One region of the Kribbella sp. NPDC026611 genome, then DNA from elsewhere that is predicted to be linked to it. Evidence: riboswitches for the same ligand, from Rfam matches in the RefSeq annotation. Region 1 holds a riboswitch; the other holds the start of a gene.

Region 1 (5,923 bases):
ACCGTGGCCGATCCCCCGCACCATGCTGCCGAGCAGGTGCGCGATACCGATCCAGATCTTCACGACGCCGCGACCGAGAGCGATCATGGCGGCCGCAAACGGGCCCGGTCCGCTGTTCTTGGGCGTGCTCGTTCGCGCAGCGGATGCTCCACCGCGCTTCGTGCTCTGCCCACGCTTCTGGGCGCCGGACGGACGGGAGCGTCCACCAGCGGCCGAACGGGCCGTGCTCGGCCGCTTGGCTGCTGACTTCTGCGCCCGCGCCGGGGAAGACGTGCGGGTCGCCATATCGATCAGGCTACCCCGATTACCTCTTGAGTCCCACGTGTCACACGCCGATCACACTGCCCCATCCGTAGCGTCACAGCGTGGCCACTCCCCTCCGTAACCGGGCCAGGTGCCAGATCACGACGTACCAGCCGAGCGCGGCCAGACCGCCGGAGACGAGGCCGGAGAGGGCGAGGCGTACGACGGTTTCGCCGCCGAGATCGCCGTCGGCGCGGGCCAGCTCGATCGCCGCGCCGGCTGCTGCGAGGAGGGCGCCAGCCGCTGCTACGACCCACCGAGCCCAGGAGGGTAGGTGGTCACTGAGGGTGACTGGGGCGGGGGTTGTGCGGCGGTACCAGCGGTAGAGCCAGATGGCGAGGACGAGGCAGCCGGCGATGGTGCTGACGTATTGGAGGACGCGGTTCACGTCCCAGCCGGTGAGGACCTGTGCTCGGAAGAAGGCCGGGAAGTGCTGGACGAAGTAGCCGTCTCCGTGGGTGAACGAATCCCAGAACACATGAGTGAGCGCGCCGATGATCCCTGACACCAGGGTCCACAGCAGAATGCTCGGGGCAGGCCACCGGGGTGAGAGCGGGTGGGCCGGCGGGGCGAACCGGGCCGAAGGGGGTGCGGTTAGCCGGGCCGACGAGGGTGCTGCGGGCAGGCGACCTGGCGAGGGTGCTGCGGGGAGGCGGCCTGGCGAGGGGGCTGCGGGGAGGCGGCCTGGCGAAGGGGCTGCGGGGAGGCGGGCCGCCAGGCGTGCTGGGGCCAGGGCGGTCAGGGGGCGTTTGAGGAGGAGGTTGTAGATCAGGAGGACGACGGCGATCAGTGGGTCGAGCCACAGGGCCGAGGTGAACCTGTGGGTGTAGGTGATGGTGAAGTTGCCGTTGATCGTCTGCGTCGCGAAGCGGTAGATCGGGCCGACGTACAGCAGGTCCGGCGCCACCGCCCCGGCGACCAGTGCCGAGGCGACGAACGGTCGCCGGACCAGCGGGAGCACAGCCGCCGGATGGGCGAGGGTGAACGGCACGACGCGCAGCCTATGCGCCGGTGGTGCCGTCGAGTTGCTCACGTACCAGGTCGGCGTGGCCGCAGTGGCGGGCGTACTCGCCGATCAGGTGGATGTAGATCATCCGGAGCGTCGACTCCGTGCCGCTGAAGGTGAAGCGGTCGTCGAGCGAGTGCCCGGCGGCCGCGCCGTCGGACAGCTTCCACTCCGCGATCAGCGCGTGGTACGCCGTCTCGGCCTCGGCGGCGTCGATCAGCTCGAAGTCGGCGTCCTTGCCCAGCGCCAGCGGAAAGACCGGCTCGGCCGGCTCCGCCGCGAAGTGGATCCGGAACCAGATCCGCTCGACCTTCGTGAGGTGCCGGATCAAGCCGAGCAGCGAGAGGTTCGACGGCGGCGACGGCCGCTCCGCCAGCTGCTCGGCGGTCAACCCCGCGCACTTGACCAGCAACGTCGTGCGGTAGAAATCCAGGTACCCCTGCAGCAGGGAGCGCTCCGGCGCAGTCAGCGAGCCGTCCGGCCGCTCGACGTCGGGTGCTTTCCAGGTCATGCCAACTCCTCAGGTGTCCACGATGCGTCGGGACATCTCATCACATGAGATAGCCACTGGCGTCCTCGTGGCCCGTTCGTTACCTTCTACATCAGGTCATGAGAGCCAGCGACAAGCCCCGGCTAGCTGGACGGCAACCCTCCTCCGCGGTGGGGTGCCCCGGGTGAGGACCAGGCCGTTCGGATACCCCGATCGGCAAGTGCGGACCTTCCTGGAGCGACAGCATGTCGATCTTGTCCATTCTCGAGCCTGCCAGTACGACGACCCCGCGGCCGACCGTGGCGCGGCTGAAGACCGGCAGCATCCCCGCGACCGTCGGAGCGGACCTGCTGGTCCCGCTGGCCGACGGGCGCGTCACGGACTATGCCAACTTCGACCACGGCGCCAGCGCGCCGTGTCTGGAGTCAGTCCGAGCCAGCGTGGAGGCGGCGCTGCCGTCGTACGCGTCGGTGCACCGCGGCAACGGCTACGCGTCGCGCATAACCACCCAGTGGTACGAGCGGGCCCGCGCGGAGGTGCATGCCTTCGTCGGAGCGCGCGCGGACGACCAGGTGGTCTTCACCCGGCAGACGACGGACGCGCTCAACCTGCTCGCCCATGCCGTACCGGCTGACGCCACCGTCATCGTGTTCGAGTCCGAGCACCACGCCGCCCTCCTCCCCTGGCCGGCCGAGCAGACCGTCCGTCTCAAGGCACCGACCAGTCAGACGGAGGCCGTGGCCAACGTCGCCGACGCCCTGCGCGAGGCGCCTGAGGGCCCGCGGCTGGTCGTCATCACCGGCGCCTCCAACGTCACCGGCGAGATCTTCCCGATCGCCGACATCGCCAAGGTCGCGAAGGCCCACGGCGCCCGCGTCTGCCTCGACGCCGCTCAGCTCGCACCGCACCGCCCGGTCGACATCGCCGCTCTGGACGTCGACTGGGTCGCGCTCTCCGGCCACAAGCTCTACGCCCCGTACGGCGCCGGCGCCCTGATCGGCCGCTCCGACTGGCTCGACGCCGCCGACCCGTACCTGTACGGCGGTGGCGCGACCCACGCGGTCACCAGCGACACCGTGGTCTGGGCGACCGGCCCGGCGCGTCACGAGGGTGGCTCTCCCAACGTCATCGGGGCCATTGCCCTGGCGAGCGCCTGCGCCGCGATCGCACAGCACCGCGACGCGATCGAGCAGCACGAGCGCAGCCTGCTCGCCCGCCTCCGGACCGGCCTCGCCCAGCTCGACGGCGTCACGACGTACTCGATCTTCGGCGAGGACGCGGACCGCGTCGGCACCATCTGCTTCACGATCGCCGGTCTGACCTCGACGCTCGTGTCGGCCGCGCTGAGCGCCGAGTACGGCATCGGCGTCCGCGACGGCAAGTTCTGTGCCCACCTCCTGGTCGGCCACCTCCTCACCAGCGCACCCGAGCACGGTACGGCGGTCCGCGCCAGCCTCGGCCTGGGCACGACGCGGGAGCACGTCGACCGGCTCGTCAACGCCGTACGCACGCTGGCCGCCAGCGGCCCGCGCACCGAGTACGCGGAGACCGCGCACGGCTGTCAGCCGTCCGACGACCCCCGGGACCTGCACGCGCCACGCATCTGGTGACGCCAGCCTCCTACTGCTCGGGAGTACGCCTACGAAGGTGAGCAGCCAATGCCTGTAGGCCGTCCTCACTTCCGAGCCGGACATGCAGCGCCGGCGCGGGAATGACGACCGATTCATCGCTGAGCGATCCAGGTCGCGATCTGACTGCGGGTACTGAACCCCAGCTTGTCCAGGATGTGCACGACGTGCGACTCGGTCATCAGACTGCCTCCTGCTCGCGGGGGGGGTGGTGAGACCTCGAGTCCACCAGCGGCCGCCGCGAGCAGGCATCCGGCAAAATACCGATCGGCTACGGCACCTGCAGTCCGGTGTGATGGGCCGCGAACGCCAGGAGGTCCGCCCACTCCGACGCGACCATCGCGGCGGGCTTGCCGAAGCCGTGGCCGGTGTTGACCTCGACCCGGGTCAGGATCGGCGCATCCGCGGACTGGGCGTGCTGCAACGCAGCGATGTACTTGTGGCTGTGCAACGGCACCACGCGGTCGTCGTGGTCACCAGTGACGGCCAGCGTCGCCGGGTACGCCGTCCCGTCCACTACGCGATGCAGTGGCGAGTACGCGAGCAGGTCCTCGAACTGGTCGGGGTCGTCCGGCGTCCCGTAGTCGGAGGCCCACGCAGCGCCCACGGTGAACTTGTGGAAGCGCAGCATGTCCAGCACACCGACGCCGGGCAGTGCGACCTTGAAGAGGTCCGGCCGCTGGGTCATGACCGCTCCGATGAGCAGTCCGCCGTTACTGCGGCCGTGGATGGCCAGCTGGTCCGCGGTGGTGACTCCGGTCTCCTGCAGATGCGAAGCGACCGCGATGAAGTCGTCGAACACGTTCTGCTTGTTCTTGAGCCGGCCCGCGTCGTGCCACTCGCTGCCGTACTCACCGCCGCCGCGCAGGTTGGTGATGACCAGCACTCCCCCGGCTGCGAGCCACGCGGGCCAGCCGGGGCGGTAGTCGGCCTGCACCGGGATGCGGAAGCCGCCGTACCCCCACATGAGGGTCGGACGCGGCGTGTTGAAGTCCAGGTCGGACCGGGTGATCAGGAAGTAGGGCACCGCCCCAGCGACTCGTCGCTCCACCGACACCACAGGCGGGGTGTAGGCAGCCGAGCCACGGACCAGCTCGGGCAGCGCACGAGCCTCGCCTGATGCGGAGACGACGTACGACGCCGTGGGGTCAGTGACTGTGGACAGGCCCACGAAGAAGTCCGCGTGCTTCGCAGAAGCGTTCAGGCCGACCACTGCACCACCAGACACGTCTACGACCCGTGCATCGGACCCGTCGAGCGCGTAGACCGTCAGCACCGACTCTGCGTCCACCAGCGTCAGCGTGACGAACCCCTGCTCGGTCGCCTGGGTCGACTGCAGTGTCGACGAGCCCTCCGGGACCAGGTCGGTGAACGTGCCGTCCAGGGTGGACAGGACGACGCGACCGCGCGACGCGTCGCGGTCCGTCTGCAGCACGAGCTGGTCTCCGGACATGCGCACGAAGAAGATCTCGTCGACGAACTCGTCCACGACCTTGACCGGCTCACCGAGACCGTCCGACGTGATCGGGAACAGCCAGAGCTTCGTGGCCGGGTCCGTGCCCTGGGTGATGGCGGCAACGACGTACCGGTCGTCTTCGGTGACCGTCGGGGCGATGAAGATGTTGTTGTCCGGGAAGGCTAGCACCAGCACGTCCTCGGACTGCGGCGTCCCGACCTTGTGCAGCGTCAACCGGCCGCTGGCCAGCCCGCTCGTCTCAGTGCCTTCGCTGCTGCCGTCGGCGACCGGGTAATGCAGGTACAGGTAGCCGGAGCTGTCCGGCAGCCACGTCGCCTCGCTGAACTTCGACTGCGTGACCACGTCGTCCACCGGCTCGCCACTGGCGATGTCGAGCAGCCGGAACGTGGTCCAGTCGCTACCGCTCTCGTTGATGCCGTATGCGAAGTACTTGCCGTCCGGACTGACCGTGTAGCTGCCGAGCGAGTCTGTACCCGCTTCGGACAGCTTGTTCGGGTCCAGCAGCACCCGGCCGCCGGCGAGCAGCTCGTCGAGCGACTCGGCGACGAAGACGACTTCCTGCGCCTGCGTGCCGTCGTTGCGGCCGACGAAGTACCAGCCGGCCTTCTGAGCCGGTACGCCGGCGCGCGGCCGGGCCAGGATCGTGGACATGGTGGTCTGGAACCACGCTCGCTCGGCATAGCCGGACAACTCGGCCTGCGTGAACGCGTTCTGCCGCTCGACCCAGTCCTTGGTGTCGGGTGCGTCAGGATCTTCCAGCCAGCGGTACGGATCGGCGATCTGGTGCCCGTGCAACGTCTCGACCACATCGTCGCGGCGGCTCTCCGGATAGGTCATGCGGACCAACCTAACCGTCCAGCGCAACCTTCAGCAGGAGCTCGTACGTCGGTCGCGGATCGACGTCGTCGTGCCGCGCGATCCGGTGCAGGATCAGCCCTTCGGACGCGGCCGCCACCGCCCGCGCCGCCGCCCGGGGATCACTGGCGCCGAGCCGGGCCAGCACCTCGGTGGCGATGTTC
Region 2 (5,923 bases), on a different contig from region 1:
AATGGGAGCCGAGCACCAGCGGGATCACCCGAGCGTCGCAGGCGAGCCGCCGGATCGTCGCCGCCGAGAGGCCCTCACCGTAGACGGTGTCGCCGATCGCCTTCGGAGTTGCCGACTTCAGGTCTTCGAGATCGATGGTGACGGTGATGTTCGCCTTGGCGCCGAAGCCCGGCACGTCGCTGGAGCTGCCGGGCACAGCTGCCGTGCCGGCATCCAGGGCACCGGCAGCCACCGTGAGCGCAGCCGTCAACGCATCCGCCTGACGCTTCTCCCGCGGACGCGGATCCAGCTCGCCGTCAGCAGTCTTGTGCGGCCGAGCACCAGCATGGATCAGTGAGCGCAGCAGCTCGGCGTTCTCGTTCGCAAGGTAGCCGCGGAACTTCACGCCCCGGTCGGCGACACTCAACGTCAGGCTCTCCCGCGCGTACGCCTTCTGCTCTTCAGGCTCAGGCCCATCGGTGTCCAGCAGATCCCGGACACGCTCCCCCGCCCGCCGCAGCTCAGCCGGCGACAAATGCCGAGCCAAACCAACCAGCTCCCGCTCCGCGACATTCACATCTTCCACTGCGACCGTCACCGGCACCTTCTCGAGCGCGGTAACGATCACCTCGGCCTGCGCCGGACGGAGCACCACGGCAGCACCAGAATCGGCGGGATCCGGCAACGCAGCCGACACCGCGCTGTACTTCGGCAACGCCTGTGCCAACCGCACATCCCGCCGGGCACGCGCCCGGTCCAGCCGGTAACGATATTCGAGCAGCTGCTCGGTATCGTGCGCACCGATCTCACCAGCGTGACCGACCTCGTCCAGCCCCGCGATCAGCTGCAAACGATAGGTTTCCAGCCGGGCAAGCTCAGCTTCCACCGTGTCGAGAGTCGCGAGCAACTCGCTCCCACCCATCGACCAGACGGCCCGCTCACCCAACGATTCCATACCCCGACTCTAGACACCCCCACCGACAGTTTCCAAAGCCAGAAACCCCTTTGTTTCAAGGGGTTCAGGGCACGATGACCGTTACGCCGGCTGGGGTGCCGTTGGTGAGGGCGGTGAGGGCGGTGGGGGTTTCGTCGAGGGTGATAGTGCGGGTGATCAGGTTGGCGGGGGTTAGGTTGCCTGCGGCAACTAGTGTGAGCATTTCGGGGTAGGCGTGGGCGGGCATGCCGTGCGAGCCGAGCCATTGGAGTTCTTGGGAGATCAGGCGGCCGACGTCCAGTTGTACGCCGGTGGGGAGGAGGCCGATCTGGAGGTGGCGGCCTCGGGGCGCAAGATGTTCGAGGGCTTGCTGGATCAGTTCGTTGGAGCCCAGGGCGTCGACGGTTACGTGGAAGCGTTCGGTGGTGAGGGCTTCGGGGGTGGCGGTGTGGGTGGCGCCTTGTTGGTGGGCGAGGTGTAGGGCTGCTGGGTTGGTGTCGATGGCGGTGACCTCTGCGCCCAGGGCGGCGGCGATCATGACGGCGGAGAGGCCTACGCCGCCGCAGCCGAAGATGGCTACTTGTTCGCCTTCGCGGACGCGGCCGACGTGGTGGATGGCTCGGAAGGAGGTCGCGAAGCGGCAGCCGAGGCCAGCGGCGGTCGTGAAGGGCATGTCGTCGGGGAGGCGGACGAGGTTGACCTGGGCGTACGGGATGGCTACGTATTCGGCGTACGAGCCCCAGTAGTTGAAGCCGGGCTGGAGCTGGTTCGGGCAGACCTGGTGGTTGCCGGAGAGGCACTGCTCGCACCTGCCGCAGGCACAGATGAAGGGCGTCGTGACGCGGTCGCCTACCGACCAGCCGCTCACTCCCGCACCCAAGGCGGCGATGGTGCCCGCGAGTTCGTGGCCGGGGACGTGCGGGAGGACGATGTCGGGGTCGTGGCCCATCCAGCCGTGCCAGTCGCTGCGGCAGAGTCCGGTGGCCTCGACCTTCAGGACCACCGAACCCTCGGCCACCGCCGGTTCCGGAACCGAGCGAACCTCCGGCAGTTCGCCGTACTTCGTTACGACAACGGCACGCATGCCCGCATCGTAGGTCAGCCGCCGGCGACCGCGGGGATGATCGAGACCTGGCCGCCGTCCTTGATCTCGGTCTGCAGGCCGGAGGCGAAGCGGACGTCGTCGTCGTTCACGTAGACGTTGACGAAGCGGCGCAGTTCACCGGACTCGTCCAGGACGCGGGCCTTGATGCCGGGGTACGACGTGTCGAGGGAGTCCAGCACCTCGGTCAGCGTCGTGCCCTCGGCGGACACCTCGGACGCGCCCTGGGTGTACGGGCGCAGGATGGTCGGGACGCGGACGCTCACACTCACTGCAGGCCTGCCTTCACGAAGGCGTCGTACGACGCGGGGATGGTCACCTTCGGGCCGACCCGGTCTGCCACGGCGTCGAGCGTCTTCAGCCCGTCGCCGGAGTTGATGATCACGGTCTCGGCCTCGGGGTCGAGCTGCCCGGTCGCGATCAGCTTTTTCAGCGTCGCGACGGTCACCCCGCCAGCGGTCTCGGCGAAGATGCCCTCGGTCCGCGCCAGCAACTGGATGCCCTCGATGACCTCTTCGTCGCTGACGTCCTCGATCGCACCGTTGGTACGGCGGGCAACGTCCAGCACGTAAGGCCCGTCGGCCGGGTTCCCGATCGCGAGCGACTTCGCGATGGTGTCCGGCTTGACCGGCTTCACCACGTCGTGCCCGTCCCGGAAAGCCTGCGCCACCGGCGAGCACCCGGTCGCCTGCGCGCCGTACACCTTGTAGTCGGTGGCGTCGACCAGCCCGAGCTTGCCCAGCTCGGTGAAGCCCTTGTCGATCTTGGTCAGCTGCGACCCGGATGCGACCGGTACGACGATCTGCTCCGGCAGCCGCCAGCCGAGCTGCTCGGCGATCTCGAAGGCCAGCGTCTTCGAGCCTTCGGAGTAGTACGGCCGGACGTTGACGTTCACGAACGCCCAGCCCTCCTCCTCACCGGCGATCTCGGAGGCGAGCTTGTTCACGTCGTCGTAGTTGCCGTCGACGGCGACCAGCGTCCCGCCGTACACCGCGGTGGTGATGATCTTGGGCCGCTCGAGGTCCTGCGGAATGAAGACCACCGAGCGGATGCCGGCCCGCGCGGCCGCGGCTGCGACGGCGTTGGCCAGGTTGCCCGTCGAGGGGCAGGCGAAGACCTTCATGCCCAGCTCGCGGGTCGCGCTCAGCGCGGAGGCGACCACCCGGTCCTTGAAGGAGTGCGTCGGGTTGCCGGAGTCGTCCTTCACCCACAGCTTGCGCAGCCCGAGCTCGCGGGCCAGGTTGCCGGCGTCGACGAGCCGCGTGTACCCCGGCTCGGTGTTCGGGAAGCTCGCCACGTCGACCGGGACGGGGAGCAGCGGCTGGTACCGCCAGATGTTCTTCGGACCGGCCTCGATCTGCTCGCGGGTGATCGCCGGGTACTCGTACCCGACCTCGAGCGGACCGAAGCACTCCATACAGGCGTAGAACGGACCGAGCGGCGACTTCGCCCCACAGGCGCGACAGCTCAGGTGCGTACCGTTGCCGAAGGCACCTTCACGGATGGTGTGGGTGGCGGTCTGGCTCATGAGTGAGGTTCCCCTCTCATCTTCCCCGGGAGCCGGATCTCGGCGCGGGACGGATTTGGCACCGTTCCCTCGTTTTCGGCCCGGACGGGCGTACGACGGGGAGGGTTGCCGGGACGTCAACGGGCCGTTTCCCTCAGTCCCTCTGGATGAGCTGCCCCCGAGATTACCCAATCGGGTCCATATTGTGTCCTACGTTCCCACCATCCGAGACGCGCGATCTCAACCCGGACCCGATGGTCATCGGGTGAATCAGCCCGTGCCCAGGGCTACCTCAGGCGATGCGTGGCTCCCGGCGTGTGCGTGGGCAGCGCCTTGCGTGGGCCGAAGCGCGGGTGGCCGATCCCTGCCATCTCGATCAGCCGCTGCACGCGGAACCGATGCCCGCGGTACGGCTCGATCAGCTCGGCGCAGCCGTCGTCGTCCAGCTCCTCGCCGATCAAGGCGTAGGACACGTTGCGCGACACGTGATAGTCCGCGAAGGAGAACGCGTCCGCGTCGCCATGCGCCCGCTGCCGCACCTCAGCCGCCGTCCACACGCCCACCCCGGGCAGCGACCGCAGCCGCTGCTCGACCTCGGCACCGTCAGTCAACTCAAGCGTCCGCTCCAGCGCCTTCGCCCGCGTCGCCGCTGTCACGACCACCCGCGACCGCCGGTTTTCAACGCCGGCCCGCAGCCACATCCACGACGGGATCAGCCGCCACTCCTCCGGCGCCGGCGGCACCATCATCGGCCGCCCCGCAGGTCCACCCGGCCCCGGCGCGGGCTCGCCGTACGTCCGCAGCAGCACCCGCCAGGCCCGGAACGCCTCCTTGCCGGTCACCACCTGCTCGATCCCCGCGGCCGCCATCGCCTCGAACACCGCCCGCGACCGCGGCACCCGCAGATGCGGGAACCGCCGCGCCGCATCCACCAGCACCCTGTGCTCCGGCAGCGGCTCGAACCCGTCCCAGCTGTCCAGCTCCCCCAGCAGCTCCGGCACCCCGTCCAGCGCCCAGCCCGCGCCCGGTCCCCACGCCTCTGCCTCGACAGCTCCGGCGTACGGCGTCAACCGCAGCAGCACCGGCCCCTCCGGCGTCCGGGTCGCCCGCCACACCGTCCGCCGGCCGGCATCGAACACGTACGCCGGGTCGCCGGGCCCCTTACGCAACCCACCGATCACCGACTGCGGATCGACAACCCGCCCAGGCCGCCAGACCCGCACTCGCGAACTCACCCGCCAAGTCTTACCCACCGCGCCGACAAATCTCATACTGAGGTGCATGACGGCCTGGCAGCGGGTCAAACTCATCGGCAACTTCGTCAACCTCTCGACGCTCGCCGGCTTCCTGGTGTGCGCGCTCGGCCGCGCCACCCTGACCCGCGGCCCGCGCGGCCTGTTCTTCGCGAACGGCTACAAGCTCGGCTTTCCGGTCGCCGGCGCTTTCACCATCGGCAACGTGGTTCTCAGCAAACACGACCGCTCGTACTTCGACGACGCGCACCTCGTCCGGCACGAGGAGCGCCACTCCTGGCAGTACTTCTGCCTGCTCGGTCTCCCGATGCTCCCGCTGTACGTCGTCGCCGTGGTCGTCTCGTTCCTGCTCACCGGCGACACCGCCTCTCGCAACCCGTTCGAGCGGCTCGCCAGTCTCAAGGAGGGCGGGTACGTCGAACGCCCGATCCAGCCGCTCGGCAAGACCGTGACGCAGGCGTTCAGCGCGCTGAGATCGCGTCCGAAAGGGCCGTGAGCACGGTCACGACACCACTGGGGTCGTCCACCACGATGTCCGCCGCGTCGATCAGCTCGGTGGCGTCGGACGACCGCGTAGCGACCAGCACTGCGCGGAGACCGGTCTTGCGCTGCTCGTCGATCGCCCGGTACGCCGCCAAGTCGCCCAGGTCGTCACCGGCGTACAGGATCGAGCGCGCGCCGGTCGACTCGAGCAGGCGGGCGATCGCGACGCCCTTGTCGATACCGGGTGGTCGCAACTCGAGCACGAAGTTGCCCGGCTCCAGCCGTAGCTCGGTCTCCTCCGCCAGCGCCGTCAGAGGGCCACGCAGCAGCTCCAGCGCACCGGCCGGGTCCTCCAGCCGCCGCGTGTGCACAGCCAGCGAGCTGTCCTTGTCCTCCACGAACGCATCCGGTACGCCGACCTCGCGCAACAGGCCCGGCAACCTGTCACGAGCTGTCGCCACCCCAGCTGGTACGGGCGCGCTCGTCACCTTGCCGGTGGCAGCGTCCCAGCGCTCCAGACCGTAGTGGCCTAGCACGACGAGACTCTCCAGGCCGGGGTGCCTGCTCACACCGGACAGCTCAGTAGCCACCAACGCCGGCCGACCGGTGACGATGGCCACCTGCCGCACCGAGCGGGCCAGCCGGGCCAGGGCGTCCAGCGCGCC

The links. A riboswitch is a leader RNA that binds a small molecule or an ion and turns the genes downstream of it on or off. The one in region 1 is predicted to bind S-adenosylmethionine.
Region 2: it holds a riboswitch for S-adenosylmethionine, as region 1 does, so the genes downstream of both, thrC (threonine synthase) here and AB0E69_RS17370 (aminotransferase class V-fold PLP-dependent enzyme) in region 1, are expected to answer to the same signal.

Annotation. Positions count from the first base shown of each region.
Region 1 covers NZ_JBEZYC010000004.1:47,787-53,709, reverse strand. Annotated here, with positions in the region: gene AB0E69_RS17385 (DNA translocase FtsK 4TM domain-containing protein) at 1-285, opposite strand, end outside; gene AB0E69_RS17380 (DUF4184 family protein) at 359-1,294, opposite strand; gene AB0E69_RS17375 (DinB family protein) at 1,305-1,820, opposite strand; SAM riboswitch class IV at 1,915-2,028, shown strand; gene AB0E69_RS17370 (aminotransferase class V-fold PLP-dependent enzyme) at 2,045-3,409, shown strand; gene AB0E69_RS17365 (prolyl oligopeptidase family serine peptidase) at 3,699-5,741, opposite strand; gene AB0E69_RS17360 (TetR family transcriptional regulator) at 5,752-5,923, opposite strand, start outside.
Region 2 covers NZ_JBEZYC010000010.1:260,158-266,080, reverse strand. Annotated here, with positions in the region: gene AB0E69_RS34495 (DUF222 domain-containing protein) at 1-934, opposite strand, end outside; gene AB0E69_RS34490 (zinc-dependent alcohol dehydrogenase family protein) at 999-1,997, opposite strand; gene AB0E69_RS34485 (ubiquitin-like small modifier protein 1) at 2,012-2,287, opposite strand; gene thrC (threonine synthase) at 2,284-3,543, opposite strand; SAM riboswitch class I at 3,557-3,696, opposite strand; gene AB0E69_RS34475 (DNA-3-methyladenine glycosylase 2 family protein) at 3,810-4,757, opposite strand; gene AB0E69_RS34470 (hypothetical protein) at 4,804-5,271, shown strand; gene otsB (trehalose-phosphatase) at 5,237-5,923, opposite strand, start outside.